4 regions of the Azospirillum baldaniorum genome follow, and region 1 is predicted to be linked to each of the others. Evidence: riboswitches for the same ligand, from Rfam matches in the RefSeq annotation. Region 1 holds a riboswitch; each other region holds the start of a gene.
What was found. Region 1 has a riboswitch for cobalamin ahead of cobW (cobalamin biosynthesis protein CobW). Riboswitches for the same ligand answer to the same signal wherever they lie in the genome.

Region 1 (4,431 bases):
TCTGCTGCTCGCCGCCCGACAGACGCGTGCCCTGGGTGGTGCCGCGGCCCTGCAGGTTCGGGAACAGCTCGTAGATCTGCGGCACCGTCATGCCGCCCGACTTCACCACCGGCGGCAGCATCAGGTTCTCGTCCACGCTGAGCGAGGAGAAGATGCCGCGCTCCTCCGGCACGTAGCCGATGCCGAGGCGGGGGATCCTGTGCTGCGCCATGCCGATCAGCTCCCGGCCCTGGAAGCGGATCGAGCCGTTGCGCTTGCCGACGATGCCCATGATCGAGCGCATGGTCGTCGTCTTGCCGGCGCCGTTGCGGCCCAGCAGGGTCACCACCTCGCCCTGGCGCACGTCGATGTTGACGCCGTGCAGCACGTGGCTCTCGCCGTAGAAGGCCTGGAGGTCGCGGATCTCCAGCATCACGGTCTTCACGGTCGCACCGTCAGGCATGGCCCACCTCACCCGTGCCGGCCCCCGTGCCCATGTAGGCTTCCATGACCTGCGGGTTGCGCGATACGACGTCGTATGCGCCCTCGGCCAGGATCTCGCCGCGGCGGAGCACCGTGATGGTGTCCGACAGGTGGGCGACGACCGACAGGTTGTGCTCGACCATCAGGATGGTGCGGTCGGCGGAGACGCGCTTGATCAGCGCGGCGGTGCCTTCGATGTCCTCGTGGCCCATGCCGGCCAGCGGCTCGTCGAGCAGCATCACCTCCGGATCGAGCGCCAGCGTGGTGGCGATCTCCAGGGCGCGCTTGCGGCCGTAGGGCAGCTCGGCGGCGGTGTGGCCGGCCCAGGGGGTGAGGTTCACCGCCTCGATCAGCTCCTCGGCGCGGTCGTGCAGGTCGTGCAGGCTGGCTTCCGGCTTCCAGAAATGGAAGCTGGTGCCGCGCGGGCGCTGCAACGCGACGCGGACATTCTCCAGCACGCTGAGGTGCGGGAAGACCGCGGAGATCTGGAAGGAGCGGACCATGCCGAGCAGCGCCACGTCGGCGGGCTTCATGGCGGTGATGTCGCGCCCCTTGTAGAGGATCTGGCCGCGCGTCGGCGTCAGGAACTTTGTCAGCAGGTTGAAGACCGTGCTCTTGCCGGCGCCGTTCGGGCCGATCAGCGCGTGGATGGTGCCGCGGCGGACCTGGAGGTTCACCTCCTTCACCGCGATGAAGCCCTTGAACTCCTTCGAGAGTCCGCGCGCTTCCAGAATGATGTCGTCGGCCATGGGTGCCGCTTTTCCCTCCCTGTTCGTCCGCGTCGTCTGCCGGTCCGCGTTTTTGGTTAGGCTGATATAAGCACAGGGCATGCCAATTGCGGGAAAATTCGTTAATTCATTGAAACTGTTGAATTCATCAAAGGCGGCGACAGCATCGCACGCGGTCCGGAGTGTCAGCTTTCCAGACAGACTGTACCGATCTTCCGACACACCAACGGCAGGATGGACGGAGCGTTCCGGGTTCGATGGCACGCTTTCCGGGCGCCAAATGGCCGCTTGCAAATCGGGGGTCCGCCTGCAATTCTGCGCCTCCGACGGTGCCCCGTCCGCCGTGAAGGCCCGGGGATAATAGGGAATGCGGTGCGGACCCGGATGGGGTCCAAGGCCGCGGCTGCCCCCGCAACTGTATGCGGCGAGTCCGCCTCCGGAAATGCCACGGGCCGTCAGGCCGGGAAGGCGGGAGGCGCGGCGACGACCCGCGAGCCAGGAAACCTGCCGCCAGACCGAAACTCATCCAATCCGCCGGGTGTGGCGGAGACAGGGAAACCAGATCATGACGCATCGTGCCGTCCTCCGTCCGTCCGCCGGGAAGACCCCGGCCACCGTCATCACCGGCTTTCTCGGCGCCGGCAAGACGACGCTGATCCGCAGCCTGCTGGAGCAGGCCGGCGGGCGCCGTCTGGCGCTGATCATCAACGAGTTCGGCGATGTCGGCATCGACGGCGAGATCCTGCGCGCCTGCGGCGATCCGACCTGCACCGAGGACGACGTGATCGAGCTGGCGAACGGCTGCCTGTGCTGCACCGTCGCCGACGACTTCGTCCCGGCCATCGAGAAGCTGCTGTCCCGCCCGCAGCCGCCGGAGCACATCATCATCGAGACGAGCGGCCTCGCCCTGCCGAAGCCGCTCGTCCAGGCCTTCCATTGGCCGGCGATCAAGACGCGGGTGACGGTGGACGGGGTGGTCGCGGTGGTCGACGCCGCCGCCGCCGCGGAGGGCCGCTTCGCCCCCGATCCGACGGCGTTGGCCGCCCAGGCCGCCGAGGCCGGGCAGCTTGACCACGAGACCCCGGTGGAGGAGGTGTTCGAGGACCAGCTCCTCTGCGCCGACCTGATCGTGGTGAACAAGACCGATCTGGTGGACGCCGCCGATCTGGCGAAGGTCGAGGACCTGATCCGCGCCGCCATGGCGGAGGGCGGGACCGGGCGCGAGGCCAAGATCCTGCGCGCCAGCAACGGCAAGGTCGATCCGGTGGTGCTTCTCGGCGTCGGCGCCGGGGCCGAGGACGACCTCGCCAACCGCCCCAGCCACCATGACGAGGAGGAGGGTCACGACCACGACGACTTCACCAGCTTCGTCGTGGAACTCGGCCCGCAACCCGACCCGGCGGCGCTGGCGAAGACGCTGGAGCGGGTCGCCGCCGCCCATGGCGTGCTGCGCCTGAAAGGTTTCATCGACGTGCCGGGCAAGCCGATGCGCCTTCTGGTGCAGGGTGTGGGGACACGCATCCAGACCCATTTCGACCGCTTCTGGAAGCCCGACGAGCCGCGCCGCAGCCGTCTGGTGGTGATCGGCGAGACGGGCCTGGACCGCGACGCCGTGACCGCGGCGCTGGGGTAATCCTTTGCCTTCATAGCCCTCTCCCCTCTGGGGAGAGGGTGGCCCGCAGGGCCGGTGAGGGGGGTGCGCTTGTGCCGGACGTTCCGCCACGCGCAACCCCCTCACCCTAACCCTCTCCCCAGAGGGGAGAGGGGATTTTCGTAAAGCACCGTCACCATGCACCTACTCGCCGCCCGCCAGGAAGACCTCGACGCCGGACCCCAGGCCGTGGATCTGGGGCAGAGCCCGGCGGACCTCGTCGTCCTGTCCTTCTCCGACAGCGACCTGACGGCGCTCGCCGCCTGCTGGAAGCGCCACCGCGACGCCCTGCCCTCCGATCCGTTGCCGACGCTGCGGCTGGCGAATCTCGCGCGGCTGGGGCACCCGCTGTCGGTGGACCTCTACGTCGAGTCCGTGATCCGCAAGGCGAAGCTGGTCATTCTGCGCCTGCTCGGCGGGGCGGGCTACTGGCGCTACGGGCTGGACCATGTCGCCGCCGCCTGCAGGGAGTCCGGGGTGGCGCTGGCCGTGCTGCCCGGCTGCGCCCAGCCGAACCCCGCCCTGGAGGGCTACGGCACCGTTCCGGCCGAGGCCGCGCAACGGCTGTGGCGTGGATTCACCGAGGGCGGGCCGGACAACATGGCCAACCTGCTGGCCTACGCCGCCACTCTGAGCGGGCAGGAGCGCCCTTGGCGCGAGCCGGCGCCGGTCCCCCGCTTCGGCGTCTATGAGGGCTGGTCCAGCCAAGTTGCCGGGCCATGCGCGCCGGCCGTCTTCTACCGCTCCCACCTGCTGGCCGGCGACCTGGAGCCGGTGCACGCGCTGTGCGACGCGCTGGCCGCGCGCGGCCTCGCCCCGCTGCCGCTGTTCGTGGCGAGCCTGAAGGAACCGGACTGCGCCGCCTGGATGCGCGCCACCCTGACCGCCCGCAACGCCGCCGTCGTGATGAACCTGACCGGCTTCTCGGCGGCGCGCGAGGACGGGTCGCCACTGGAAGCCAACGGCACGCCGGTGCTTCAGGCCGTGCTGTCCACCACGCCCGAGGAGGGCTGGCGCGGCTCCGCCCGCGGCATGGGGCCATCCGACCTCGCCATGAACGTCGTGCTGCCGGAAATGGACGGGCGCATCCTGACCCGCGCCGTCGCCTTCAAGGCCGAAGGGGCGCTCGACCCCGACCTGGAGTTCGCCCCGACGCTGATCCGCCCGGTGCCCGACCGCGTGGCCTTCGCCGCCGATCTGGCCGCCGCCTGGGTGCGGCTGGGCGCCACGCCGCGGGCCGAGCGCAAGCTGGCGCTGGTGCTGTCCGACTATCCGGGGCCGGGCGGCGGCATCGGCCATGCGGTCGGCCTCGACACCCCGGCGAGCGTCGTCGGCATCCTGGAGCGGCTGCGCGCCGAGGGCTACGCGCTGGACGGGCTTCCCGCCGGCCCCGCCGCCCTGATGGAGGCGCTGACCGGCGGCACCACCGCCCTGCTGAGCCTGGAGGACTACCGCCGCCTCGCCCCCGCCGAGGCCCGCGCCCGCATCGCGGAATGCTGGGGCGACGAGGAGGCCGACCCGCGTTCCGCCCAATTGGAAAGCGGCGCGGCCTTCCGCTTCACGGTGCTGACCTGCGGCAACGTCGCCGTC
Region 2 (4,431 bases), on a different contig from region 1:
GTCGATCTGATGAAGAAGGCGGCCGAGCGCATTCCCGCCGACCGGCTGTGGGTCAATCCGGACTGCGGTCTCAAGACCCGCCAGTGGGCCGAGGTGCTGCCGGCCCTGACCAACATGGTCAGCGCGGCCAAGACCCTGCGCGCCACCGTCGCCTGAGCTGGTCTGCAAGGGGCAAGCGGCCGAACACCGCTTGCCCGCGCGCCTTTGCACCCTGAAGCCGCCGATGGCGGATCTTGCCCGGCAGCCGCGTCCTTTGCAATATACGCAGAACGTTTCTTTGGATGACCGCTGGAATTGCCAAGATTTGCAAGGTGTCTTCAGCGAGTCGGCGAATTTTGCAAATGGGGTTCCTGGTATGGCGAAGGCGTTCATGGGGGTGCGGCTGCAGCGGCTGCGCGAGGAGCGGGGGCTGACCCAGACAGCCCTGGCCCGCATCCTGGAGATTTCGCCGAGCTATCTGAACCAGCTCGAACGCAACCAGCGGCCTCTGACGGTGCCGCTGCTGCTGCGGATCAACGCCGCCTTCGGCATCGACGTCCAGATCTTCTCGGAGGACGAGGAAGCCCGGCTGGTCGCCGATCTGCGCGAGGCCCTGTCGGAGGCCGGAACCGGCGAAACCATCGCCATGGCCGAGATCAAGGCGCTCGCCACCAACATGCCGGCGGTCGGCCGGGCGCTGGTGGCGCTGCACCGGCGCGGGCGCGGGCTCGCGGAACGGCTGGACGCGCTGGCCTCGGGCGTCGTCCCGGCCGGGCCGGACAGCGGGCTGCCGCCGCCGATGCCCTACGAAGAGGTGCGCGACTTCTTCTACCGCCATCACAACCACATCGCCGCGCTGGACGACGCGGCGGAACGGCTGTTCGGCGAGGCCGGGCTGGAGGTCGGGGCGGTGGATCGCGGGTTGGAACGGCTGCTGGCGGACCGTCACGGCATCCGCACGCTGGTGACCGACGACACGGCCATGCCGGAGGGCGCGCTGCGCCAGTATGACGGCGACGCCCGGACGTTGCGGATCGCCCGGTCGCTGGAGCCCGGCCGCCGCGCCTTCCAGATGGCAACCCAGCTCGCCTTCCACCAGGAACCGGCTCTCCTGCTTCGGCTGGTCGAGGAGGGGCGTTTTTCCGGCCCGCAGGCCCGCTCGCTCGCCCGCATCGGGCTTGCCAACTATTACGCCGGCGCCGTGGTCATGCCCTACCGCGCCTTTCGGGAGACGGCGGAGGCCGTGGCCTACGACATCGATCTGCTGGGGCAGCGCTTCTGCACTGGATTCGAGACCGTCTGCCACCGGCTGAGCACCCTCCAGCGGCCGGGGATGCCGGGCGTTCCCTTCTTCTTCGTCCGGGTCGATCGCGCCGGCAACATGTCGAAGCGCCAGTCCGCCACCAGCTTCCACTTTTCCCGTGTCGGCGGAACCTGCCCGCTGTGGAACGTCTACGAGGCCTTCTCGACGCCCGGTCGTCTGCTGACCCAGTTGGCGCGGATGCCGGACGGGCGGGCCTATCTGTGGATCGCCCGCACGGTGGTCCATGGCCGCAGCGGTTACGGCGCGCCGTCGAAGAGCTTCGCGGTCGGACTCGGTTGCGACATCCAGCACGCCGGCCGGCTGATCTATTCCCGTGGGCTGGCGCTGGGCGATCCTGACGCCGCCACGCCGATCGGGGCCGGTTGCAAGGTCTGTGAGCGTCCATACTGCCCGCAACGCGCCTTTCCGCCGATCGGGCGCACCGTGACGGTTGACGAAAGCCTCAGCCGGTTCGAACCTTATCCGGTGGCCCAGCCTCCGGTTTGATCGAGGACCCGCAGCATGGTTGCCGATGGCGCCGGCGTTTGGAAAAGTCGTTTTCTGGACATCCATCTTTGCGGGCGGACGGTGGCGGTGTCTCATCAGCGTTGCCTGGAGGAATGCTTCGGCCTGAGGGCGCGTGAACGGGAGTTGCGCCGGCGCATCCGTTCGGCGCTGAAGCGGCTTGGACCGCTCGAAGGACCGGCGCACGCCCACGTCCTGACGCTTGCGCCAAAGCCCGGGGCCGTGGCGACCGTTCCGGCAGCCCTGGCCGGCCTTGACGGTGCGATCGAGCGGATCGCGAAACGCCCTTTCTCTCCCCGTCAGATCGAGGAGGCGTTGGGCATCACCGCCCGGGAACGGTTGCGTTGGACAAAGGACGGGCGGCTGCCGCAATCGGGGTCGGCAACCATCATGAGGGGGCAGCGGATTACCCTCAGCACTTACGCGGTGGACACGGTCGCCAAGCTGGCGGGTGACGCCTCCATCATCGACGATTGGCGGCGAACCGACCGGGTCGGCTGCCTCGGCTGAGGCTGCGCCGGAGCGGGCGGTGACCCATGGCGGTGGCTTGCCCAACCTCCGCGCCGGCCCTGAGGAGTCAGCCCCCGCCATCCGTATGGCTTGACAGGCTGCGGGCTTCCCGCTACTTCATCTTGCGTTACGGTTCTCTGGATATCCAATATCTAGGGCTAAGAGGGAAGCCGGTGCGTCGCCACCCCGAACGGGGGATCGGGACAAAGCCGGCGCTGCCCCCGCAACTGTGAGCGGAGAGCGGCTTCGTCGTTTCAGCGTCACTGGTGCCCATCCCGGTTCGGGACGACGGCACCGGGAAGGCCGGACGGAGCCGCCGTGACCCGTGAGCCAGGAGACCTGCCGTAACCGAATGAACGTCCACGGGCGGGGTGTCCCGGTGGTGCGCTTGCCCCCGCGCGGCGTTCCCGTCCGCGTTTGCGCAAGTCGTGCTCCCGTGCCTTCCCGCCGCACAAGAACAAGGGATCACGGATGCCGGCGCTCGCTCAAGACCTTGCCCAGGACTTCGCCAACGGCTTCGACCGTCACGGAAACCTGCTGACGCTGCCCCGGCGGACGCCCGAGCGGTCCGGCGGCCGTGCCCCGGCGGAGCGCTGGACGTCGCCCGATCCCTCCGTCATCCGCATCGACCGCAGCCGGGACGCCCTGCTGACCGCCTTTGGCAAGGCGACGCTGGACGACCGTTACCTGTTGCCGGGGGAAAGCTACCAGGACCTGTTCGCCCGCGTCGCCGCAGCCTATGCCGACGACGCGGCGCACGCCCAGCGCCTGTACGACGCGATTTCCCGCCTGTGGTTCATGCCGGCCACACCGGTTCTCAGCAACGGCGGCACCACGCGCGGTCTGCCGATCTCCTGCTTCCTCAACGCGGTGCCCGATTCGCTCGACGGGATCGTCGACATCTGGAACGAGAACGTCCGGCTGGCCTCCAACGGCGGCGGCATCGGCACCTATTGGGGCGGGGTGCGCTCCATCGGTGAGCCGGTGAAGGGCTGCGGCAGTACGTCGGGCATCATTCCCTTCATCCGCGTGATGGACAGCCTGACGCTGGCGATCAGCCAGGGCTCGCTGCGGCGCGGCTCGGCCGCCGTCTACCTCGACATCCACCACCCGGAGATCGAGGAGTTCCTGGAGATCCGCAAGTCGTCGGGCGACTTCAACCGCAAGAGCCTGAACCTGCACCACGCCGTCATCGTCACCGACGCCTTCATGCAGGCGGTGCGCGACGACAGGCCCTTCTCGCTGATCAGCCCCAAGACCGGCGCCGTCCTGAAGCACATCAACGCCCGTCAGGTCTGGCAGAAGATCCTGGAAGCCCGCATGCAGACCGGCGAGCCGTACCTGCTGTTCGGCGACACGGTGAACCGCGCCCTGCCCAAGCACCAGCGCGACCTCGGCCTGCGCGTCTCCACCTCCAACCTGTGCAGCGAAATCACCCTGCCGACCGGCAAGGACCATCTGGGTAAGGAGCGCACGGCGGTGTGCTGCCTCGCCTCGATGAACCTGGAGACCTGGGACGAGTGGAACGGCGAGGCGGGGCTGGTCGAGGACGTGCTGCGCTTCCTCGACAACGTGCTGACCCGCTTCATCGAGGAAGCGCCGGAGGGGATGGAGAACGCCGTCTATTCGGCGATGCGCGAACGCTCGGTCGGGCTGGGGGTGATGGGCTTCCACTCCTTCCTTCAGGCGCGGGGCATTCCCTTCGAAAGCGCCATGGCCAAGGTGTGGAACCTGCGCTTCTTCCGCAAGATCCGCCGCGACGCCGACGCCGCCTCGGTCCTGCTGGCGGAGGAGCGCGGTGCCTGCCCGGACGCCGCGGAACGCGGGATCAAGGCGCGCTTCAGCCACAAGCTGGCGATCGCGCCGACCGCCTCCATCAGCATCATCTGCGGCGGCACCAGCGCCTGCATCGAGCCGATCCCGGCCAACGTCTACACCCACAAGACGCTGTCCGGCTCGATCAGCGTGCGCAACCCGCATCTGGAAAAGCTGCTGGCCGCCAAGGGTGCCGACCGGCCGGAGGTCTGGCAATCGATCATCGAGCACGAGGGCTCGGTCCAGCATCTCGACACCCTGACCCACGACGAAAAGGCGGTCTTCCGCACCGCCTTCGA
Region 3 (4,431 bases), on a different contig from region 1:
TCGAGCGTGAATGTCGTCCCGGCGTCGAACTCGGGGACGATGTAGTGGTAGTTGGTGTCGAACCACTTGGTCATCTCGCCGGCGGCAACCCCGCCGCAGCACCCGCCGTGCTCTTCAGCACTATGGGCGGCGGTCTCCGCCGAACGGCCGCGCGCCACGCGGAAGTAATTGTCCAGGGCGTCGCCATGGAAGCCCTTCACGCGCTCCGGCAGGTTGCCGAGCGTGAAGCTCATGTCGAGCACCTGATCGTAGAAGGCGAAATCGCCCACGGGAACGAGGTCGAGCGCGCCCTGATCCCGCCAGTGGCGCTTGCGGAGGTCCGCGCCGACGCGGACCAGCTCGTCGCGGGAGGACGCCCCCTTCCAATAGGCCTCCAAGGCGAACTTCAACTCGCGCTTGGCGCCGATGCGGGGGAATCCGAGGGTGTGGGTCGTTGCCATGGGGGTCGCCTTGAAAAGAGGGATCGGCGCGGACCATACGAAGTTCAGTCCATGAATGAAAAATGGTATGATTTTATCGTTCGATAAATTTCATTCATGGACGAGGCGGGCGGCATGGCCATCCTGGAGCGCATCCATCTCTCGATCATCCGCGAGGTTGATCGTCACGGCTCGCTGACGGCGGCGGCCAGCCATTTGAACCTGACCCAACCGGCGCTGAGCCACGCCATCCGCAAGCTGGAAGAGCAGCTCGGCGTGGATGTGTGGCACCGCGAAGGCCGCAGCCTGCGGCCGACCCAAGCCGGGGAATGGCTGCTGGCGGTCGCCAACCGCCTGTTGCCGCAACTGGCCCACGCTGAAGAACGCCTCCAGCAATTCGCCCAGGGCGAGCGCGGGACCCTGCGCATCGGGATGGAATGCCATCCCTGCTATCAGTGGCTCCTGAAGATCGTCGCTCCCTATGTCGATGCCTGGCCGAAGGTCGACGTGGACGTCCGGCAGAAGTTCCAGTTCGGCGGCATCGGCGCCCTGTTCGGCCACGACATCGACATGCTGGTGACACCGGATCCGCTGTTCAAACCCGGACTGTGCTTCGAGCCGGTGTTCGACTACGAACAGGTTCTTGTGGTCGGGCCGGGGCACCGTCTGCGCCATGCCGCTTTCGTCGAACCCCAGCAGGTGGCGGACGAAGTCCTGATCACCTACCCGGTGGCGCCCGACCGCCTCGACATCTACACCCAGTTCCTGATGCCGGCCGGGATCAGCCCGAGGCAGCACAAGCCGATCGAGACGACCGACATCATGTTGCTGATGGTAGCCCACGGCCGCGGCGTCGCCGCCCTGCCGCGCTGGCTGGTCGAGGAGTATGGCGCCAAGTTCAACGTGAGCCCGGTGCGCCTGGGCCGGGACGGTGTCGCCAAGCAGATTTTCCTGGGCTTCCGCGAGGCGGACGCCGACATCGGCTATCTGCGGGGGTTCATCGATCTGGCGCTTGCCCATCGCAACAGTGGAACCGCCTCGCTGTAGCCATCGCCGCCGTCGCCTGCCGGCGGTGAAGCCGCGCCTGTCAGCCACCCATCCGCAAGCTGCCGATGGCGTTGCGCAGGCCAAGCGCAATGGTGCGGCGCTCGTCCACATCTCCGCCCGGCGCCAGCCAATGGTCGATGCCGCCGTCCTGGTGCAGCACGAATTCGGCGACACAGCGGTTCGCCGGTTGGCCGGCTTCCGCATGCGCCTGCTCGACCAGGGCGCGGGCGATCTCCCGCAGGGTGTCGGCCGCCGCGACCAGCCCGGCGGCGTCCAGCGGCTCCCTGGTTCCCCGCAGGGACCAGCGTCCTTCCGTCGCCGTCAGGACAAAGGGTGCCGACCGGTCGGCGGGGGTCGGCGGCACCGGACGGCGTCGGAACGCCAGACGGATGAGATTGGGTGGAACAGGCGTTGGTTGGACGGACATCGGCAGTGGCACCCCTCGCTCCCAAAGGGCAAGGATGGGACGGACACCGACGCGGCACGGGAGACCTCCGGCGACGCCGCACCCGCCGGGACACCCCGCCCGACTCGCGTTCGACGGATCCGGCAGGTCTCCTGGCTCACGGGTCGTCGCGGGACCGTCCGGCCTTCCCGGAGCCATCGTCCCGAACCGGGATGGGCACCAGTGGCGCTGAAACGGCGGACCCGCTCTCCGCTCACAGTTGCGGGGGCAGCGCCGGCTTCGCCGTCATCCTCGTGGCGAGGCGAACGGTTCACCGGCTTCCCTTTTAGCCCCGGACGCCCTGGGGCGAACGGGGACCGTATCCGGCGGGATACGGTAAGAGGGTGCACCCGGCGGCGTCAAGCGTGAGCGCCACGCCAAGTCCCTTTTGCAAACTTCGCAAGATTGCCCGCGGCCCTTCGCCAAATTTCGCCAATTTCCGCCTGATTCCCACGGGTCCTTCGGCGTATCTTGCAAATGTTCGGAACACGGATGGGAAGGGATCTCGCCAGCATGGACGACCGCCGGGACGATGCCGAGACGATCTTCGCCACCGAATTCCCTCCGGCCACGCGCGAGCAATGGCGGGTTCTCGTCGACAAGGGGCTGAAGGGCGCCCCCTTCGAGAAGCGGCTGGTCACCCGGCTGTACGAAGGCATCGCCGTGCAGCCGCTCTACACGGCGGAAGACTGGCCGGCTGCGGGCGATCCGTCCGGTTTGCCGGGCTTCGCCCCGTTCACCCGCGGTGGCCATGCCGCCGGCCCCGGACCGGACGGCTGGGACATCCTGACCGAACACGACGCCGCCGATCCCAAGGCGGCCAACGCCGCCATCCTGACCGATCTGCTGCGCGGCGCCACCGCCATCCGGCTGCGCCTCGACAGGCCGGATATCCCCGGCATCGCCATCGACCGGCTGGACGATCTCGACCGCACGCTGGCCAACGTCTATCCGGAGATGGTGCCACTGTCGCTGGAGGCGGGAGGCGACGCAGTGGCCGGCGCGGCGCTGCTCGCCGCCCTGTGGCGCCGCCGCTCGGTGATGCCGGACAAGGCGCGGGGCGCCTTCAACGCCGATCCCATCGGGACTCTGGCCGCGGCCGGCGCCCTGCCGGGCAGTCTGGAGGCGGCACTCGCCGACACGGCGGCCTTGGCCGCCTGGACCGCCCGCAATTTCCCTCACGTCACCGCCGTCGGGGTGGACAGTTCCCCCTGGCACGACGCCGGGGCGACCGAAAGCCAGGACCTCGCCGCCGCCATGGCGACCGGGGTCGCCTATCTGCGCGCCCTGACCGCTGCCGGGCTGGACATCGACACCGCCTGCCGGCAGATCGCCTTCACCCTATCCGTCGGCTGCGACCAATTCCTCTCCATCGCCAAGCTGCGCGCCGCGCGGCGCCTGTGGGGGCGCATCGCCGAGGCGTCGGGCGCCTCGGAGCGAGCCCGTGCCATGCACCTGACCGCCCGCACGGCGCGACGCATCATGGCGCGGCGCGATCCTTGGGTGAACATGCTGCGCACCACGGTGGCCGGCTTCGCCGCCGGGGTCGGCGGCGCCGACGCGTTGGCGGTGCTGCCCTTCGACGCGGCGCTGGGCGAATCCGACGACTTCGCCCGCCGCATCGCCCGCAACAGCCAGATCCTGCTGAAGGAGGAATCCTCGCTGGCCCGCGTCGCCGATCCGGCCGGCGGCTCCTGGTACGTCGAAACGCTGACCGAGCAATTGGGCCAGGCCGCCTGGGCCGAATTCCAGGACATCGAGCGGCGGGGCGGCATCGCCGCCGTGCTGGCCGATGGCAGCCTCGCCCGCACCATCGCCGGGTCCTGGGCGCAACGGGAAGCCAACATCGCCCGCCGCAAGGACCCGCTGACCGGCGTCAGCGAGTTTCCCAACCTCCTTGAGCAGCCGGTCGTCCGCCCATCCCCCGTACCGCGCCACCATGACGACGCTGCCGTGGCACCGGCGGCGGTCGGCTCCGGGTCGCTGGACGATCTCGTGGAGGCCGCCACCGGCGGGGCGACGCGGGCCGGCCTGACGGCGGCCCTGGCGCGGGGAACCCCGGCCCGCGTCGAGCCGCTGCCACGCCACCGCCTGCACGAATCCTTCGAGGCCCTGCGCGACGCCGCCGACCGCCACAAGCTCGCCCATGGGTCCTGGCCGACGGTCTTCCTCGCCAACATCGGGCCGGTCGCCCAGCACACGGCGCGCGCCACCTACGCCAAGAACCTCTTCGAGGCCGGCGGCATCCAGACGCTTGGCAACAACGGCTTCCCCGACGCCGAATCTGTGGCCGCGGCCTTCCGTGCCTCCGGAACGCGCATTGCCGTGCTGTGCGGCTCCGACGCGCTCTACGAGGCCCACGCCGCACCCTTCGCCCAGGCATTGAAGGCGGCGGGTGTCGAGCACCTGTTCCTGGCCGGAAACCCCGGCGACCGCCGCGCCGATCTCACGGCCGCCGGCATCGACGAATTCGTGTCGGTCGGCTGCGACGTTCTCTCGGTCCTGCGCGCGACCCTGGCC
Region 4 (4,431 bases), on a different contig from region 1:
GGCGGCGACGGCTTCCTCTCGGTGCTCTCCGCCCAGGCCCAGCTCCTGGTGCGCGCCATCGACTTCAGCACGCCGGGGGTGGCCGCCGGCCAGGCGGTGCAGACCAGGGTGACCGGCAACACGCTGGGCGGCACCGGGGTCGCCAGCACGGCGCCGACCGCGGTGGTGCTCAATACCACGGCGGCGGCGGGTCCGGTGACCATCCAGCTCGACAACGTCGAGTTCGCGGCGGTGGTCGGCAACGCCACGCTGGTCGGCGGCGACGGCGAGCAGATCGTCTACGGCGACGACCACGAGCAGTACATGTACCTGGGTGCCGGCGACGACCTCCTGCACGGCGGCGGCGGCAACGACACGATCGCCAGCGCCGGCGGCAACGACACGCTGTACGGCGACGATGGCGACGACGTGGTGATGGGCGGCGAGGGCGACGACTGGCTGTTCGGCGGCGAGGGCAACGACCTGATCGGCGGCGGGGTCGGCAACGACGCGCTGTTCGGCGGGACGGGCCAGGACATCCTGTTCGGCGAGGCGGGCGACGACACGCTGACTGGCGAGGCGGGCGACGACACGCTGTCCGGCGGGGCGGGCAACGACCTGCTGTTCGGCGGGTCGGGCGACGACTTCCTGATCGGCGACGACGGCGACGACACGCTGAGCGGCGGCGACGGCAACGACGTGGCGCTGGGCGGGGCGGGGCGCGACCTGATCGGGCTCGGCGCGGGCGACGACCTGGCCAGCGGCGGCGAGGGCGACGACACGCTGTTCGGCGAGGAGGGCAACGACACGCTGTTCGGCGGGGCGGGCAACGACCTGCTGAACGGCGGGGCGGGCAACGACGTGCTGTTCGCCGACGGCGGCGCGGACACGCTGTGGGGCGGCGCCGGCGCGGACGTCTTCGCTTTCGGGCGGGCCTCGGGCGGGTCGGTGGTGATGGACTTCCAGGTGGGGGTGGACCGCTTGGCGCTCTATGACGCCAGCATGGACCTCGGCGCGGTGATCCGCTCGGCGCGGGTGGAGGGCGGCAACACCACGCTCGACGTCGGCGGGGGCAACCGCATCACCATCCTCGGCCAGACCGGAAACGTCGCCGGCTGGTTCGGCTGAGCGGGCATAAACGCCGTTCTGCGCCAGCCTCCCCGAACGGATTCGGGGGGCTAATCCTTAGGGGGCTTTGCCGCCATGGGGTTATCGGTTGGATGATGGCTTACCCGATCGAACGAATCCCCGGAGCCATTCCGCCATGCCGACATCGCCGCACGGATCGCCTGACCGAGGGCTGAAGCCGTTCATCCTCGCCATTCATCGCGAAGCGCTGGAAACCGCCGCGGCGAAGGGGCTGACCGGCACCCTGGCGCAGGTCGCCGCCCTCCAGGACACCGCCAGCCTCGCCTCGGCCAAGGCTGGACGCCTCGTCACGGAGGAGGAGGTGATGCGCCTGCTGCTTCGGGAGCGCCGCGCCCGTAAGATTCATGAGGCGATGGGAACCGCACCAGTCGTGCCGGTCCGGAAGCCGGTGGCGGCCCCGTCCCGGTTCCGCCTGGGGCGCTGGCGGACCGTGGCGATGGGCATGGCCCTCTCGGCGTCCGCCGGACTGGCTGGAAAGGCGCGCTTGTAAGAAACGGGCGGTGCGCGGTCCGCCGGTACCGAGTGAGTACGCCCATTGCCCTGTTGAGTGAGGCGCGGGGCGCACTGAGGCTGTCGCTTCCCCGCTGTTCGGCACGAAACACACAATGGGAGGTCTCATGTCCGTTCGCCTGGATCGCCGCCAATTGCTGCTCTCCGCCGGAGCCGCCGCGCTGGTGCTGGCCGTGGCGCCGCGCTTCGTCCTGGCCCAAACAACAGGGGGCCAAACGCCGGCTGGCCAAACTCCGGGCGGCAAGGGATTCACGCTGCCGCCGCTGCCCTACGCGCCCGCCGCGCTGGAACCGCACATCGATGCGACGACCATGAGCGTGCATCACGACAAGCACCATCAGGCTTACGTCGACAACCTCAACAAGGCGCTCGCCAACCACGGCGACCTTCAGGCGATGCCGCTGGCCGACTTGCTGAAGCGCGTGCCGGAACTGCCGGAAAGCATCCGCACAGCGGTGCGCAACAACGGCGGCGGTCACGCGAATCACAGCATGTTCTGGAGCATCATGGGGCCGAACGCTGGCGGCGCTCCGGACGGCGAGGTGGGGGCTGCCATCACGCGCGACTTCGGCAGCTTCGACGATTTCAAGACGCGCTTCAACACGGCGGGGGCGGGGCAGTTCGGCAGCGGCTGGGTCTTCGTCACCGCCGACCCGTCGTCGGGCAAGCTGGCCATCGCCGCGCGGCCGAACCAGGATTCCCCGGCCATGGACGGCGTGCCCGTGCTGATGGGCAACGACGTGTGGGAGCACGCCTATTACCTGAAGTACCAGAACCGGCGCGCCGACTATCTGGCGGCTTGGTGGAACGTCGTCGACTGGGGCGCGGTGAACCGTCGCTACGCGGCGATCCGGAAGGGCGAGCTGGTGATCTGAACAAAAAAGGGCGGCGGGGACATCCCCGCCACCCTTCCTGCGAACCATCTGGTCCAGAGGCCCGGTCAGGCGCCCTGATGAAGGCGGATGTTGAACAGCGGGCCCTGGCTCTGGCGGCGCAGCGCCTTGGCGACGGCCAGCACGGCGAGATCGGCCAGCGGCTCGACGATGATGACGGTCATGTAGGCGGCGCCGAAGGAGGCGACCTCCGTCATGGTCTCGGCGGTGAAGCCGTGGCCGTAGAGGGCCCAGAAGGCCACCCAGGCGACGATGCCGCCCTGGTAGGCGGTGGAGAGGGCCAGCGCCTGCGAGTACTTCAGGTCGACATAGGGGGTGGCGTCGGGGACGATCCGCTTCGCCAGCAGGCTGATGCCCCACAGCGGGACCAGCAGCGTGGTGACGTTCATGCCGTACTGCGGCAGGTCGAACGGCGCGAAGAACAGGCCCTGGATCAGCAGGCCGGCGGCGAGGCCGATGGAGGCCGCACCGGCGCCGAACAGCAGGAGCAGCGTCGAACCGAGGATCAGGTGAACCTCCGACACGCCCACGGGGTGGTGCGGGAACACCTCGAAGAAGCTGAAGACCAGCGCGGTGGCGATCAGGCTGCGCAGCACCAGCGGTGCGACCCCGCCGTTGTTGCGGACGTCGTTGTGCGCCAGCTTTCCGGCCATCGCGAAGCCGCCGGCGGCCGTCGCGTAGCTGAGAGCGATCTTGGCGCCGTCGACGACGCCGGGTTCGATGTGCATGCTCTATGCCCTTTCCGAGTCTGCCATGCGTTGGGAGGGCGTCGTTGCTGGCAGGCACCGGCATCGCAACCCCCTTGGCCCCCTGGATGGGCGCACCGGGGGACGGCTTGCGGAAGACGGGCGGCCGTCGGGCCGGACATCGGCAAGCGACCACCGGGGCACCCCGCCCGAGGACGTACGTTCGGTTACGGCAGGTCTCCTGGCTTGCGGGTCAAGGCGGCATCGTCCGGCCTTCCCGGCGCCCGTTCCCGCAGGCGGCGCCAGTGACACGGAAAGGACGAGGCCGCTCACCGCTCACAGTTGCGGGGGCAGCGCCGGATTTGCCGTTTCTCCCCCTGCGGGGCGGCGCACCGGCTTCCCTCTTAGCCCCGCGACCGGAGGGCGCGGGGAACCATAACCGGCGCCAGGGTAGGGGCGGGGTCCCCCGCCGTCAAGAGGGGGATGGCGACCCATCGGGGGAGTCGCACGGCTTCCTTGACACCACTCCCGCGGAACCGACAAGGTCCGGCTGACTGCGCGAGGCCGGATCAATGGGCGAAGGACGGGGTTGCGGGCATGCTACCGGTTCATTTCCTGACCATCGTGCTGAACGGCGATCCCTTCATCCGTTACCACTTGGAGGTGTTCCGCCAACTGCCCTTCCCCTGGCATTGGCACGTCGTGGAGGGGGTGGCGGAGCAGGTCCGCGATTCCTCCTGGTGCGCGCAACGGGGCGGGCGGGTCCCGCAGGACCTTCACCGCGACGGGCGCAGCAGCGACGGAACCTCGGAGTATCTCGACCGCATCGCGGCGGAGGAGCCCGGGCGCGTGTCGGTCTACCGCAAGCCGCCGGGCGTCTTCTGGCAGGGCAAGGTGGAGATGGTGACCGCGCCGCTGGCCGCCATGACGGAGGAATGCCTGCTCTGGCAGGTCGATGCGGACGAGCTGTGGACGGCGGAGCAGATCGCCCGCGCGCGCCGGATGTTCCTCGACTCGCCGTCGCGCACGGCGGCGCTGTACCTCTGCCACTTCTTCGTCGGCCCGTCCCTGGTTCTTGACCGGCTGGACCAGTACGGCAATTACCGCGCCTACGAATGGCTGCGCACTTGGCGGTACCGGCCGGGCGATTACTGGCACTCGCATGTCCCGCCCCGGCTGGTGCGGCCGCAGCCCGACGGGTCCGAACGCGACCT

Region 2: linked by a shared signal. The riboswitch ahead of Sp245p_RS27820 (ribonucleoside-diphosphate reductase subunit alpha) and the one ahead of cobW (cobalamin biosynthesis protein CobW) in region 1 are both predicted to bind cobalamin.
Region 3: linked by a shared signal. The riboswitch ahead of Sp245p_RS27795 (hypothetical protein) and the one ahead of cobW (cobalamin biosynthesis protein CobW) in region 1 are both predicted to bind cobalamin.
Region 4: linked by a shared signal. The riboswitch ahead of Sp245p_RS33755 (energy-coupling factor ABC transporter permease) and the one ahead of cobW (cobalamin biosynthesis protein CobW) in region 1 are both predicted to bind cobalamin.

The regions. Positions count from the first base shown of each region.
Region 1 covers NZ_CP022254.1:785,198-789,628, forward strand. Annotated here, with positions in the region: gene Sp245p_RS17980 (ABC transporter ATP-binding protein) at 1-442, opposite strand, end outside; gene Sp245p_RS17985 (ABC transporter ATP-binding protein) at 435-1,211, opposite strand; cobalamin riboswitch at 1,501-1,716, shown strand; gene cobW (cobalamin biosynthesis protein CobW) at 1,756-2,823, shown strand; gene cobN (cobaltochelatase subunit CobN) at 2,980-4,431, shown strand, end outside.
Region 2 covers NZ_CP022260.1:252,535-256,965, forward strand. Annotated here, with positions in the region: gene metE (5-methyltetrahydropteroyltriglutamate--homocysteine S-methyltransferase) at 1-156, shown strand, start outside; gene Sp245p_RS27810 (short-chain fatty acyl-CoA regulator family protein) at 356-1,789, shown strand; gene Sp245p_RS27815 (hypothetical protein) at 1,805-2,317, shown strand; cobalamin riboswitch at 2,431-2,678, shown strand; gene Sp245p_RS27820 (ribonucleoside-diphosphate reductase subunit alpha) at 2,789-4,431, shown strand, end outside.
Region 3 covers NZ_CP022260.1:246,381-250,811, reverse strand. Annotated here, with positions in the region: gene metE (5-methyltetrahydropteroyltriglutamate--homocysteine S-methyltransferase) at 1-440, opposite strand, end outside; gene Sp245p_RS27800 (LysR family transcriptional regulator) at 537-1,466, shown strand; gene Sp245p_RS27795 (hypothetical protein) at 1,507-1,830, opposite strand; cobalamin riboswitch at 1,998-2,248, opposite strand; gene Sp245p_RS27790 (methylmalonyl-CoA mutase family protein) at 2,425-4,431, shown strand, end outside.
Region 4 covers NZ_CP022262.1:516,587-521,017, forward strand. Annotated here, with positions in the region: gene Sp245p_RS33740 (Ig-like domain-containing protein) at 1-1,107, shown strand, start outside; gene Sp245p_RS33745 (hypothetical protein) at 1,244-1,618, shown strand; gene Sp245p_RS33750 (superoxide dismutase) at 1,746-2,513, shown strand; gene Sp245p_RS33755 (energy-coupling factor ABC transporter permease) at 2,579-3,259, opposite strand; cobalamin riboswitch at 3,432-3,670, opposite strand; gene Sp245p_RS33760 (glycosyltransferase family protein) at 3,815-4,431, shown strand, end outside.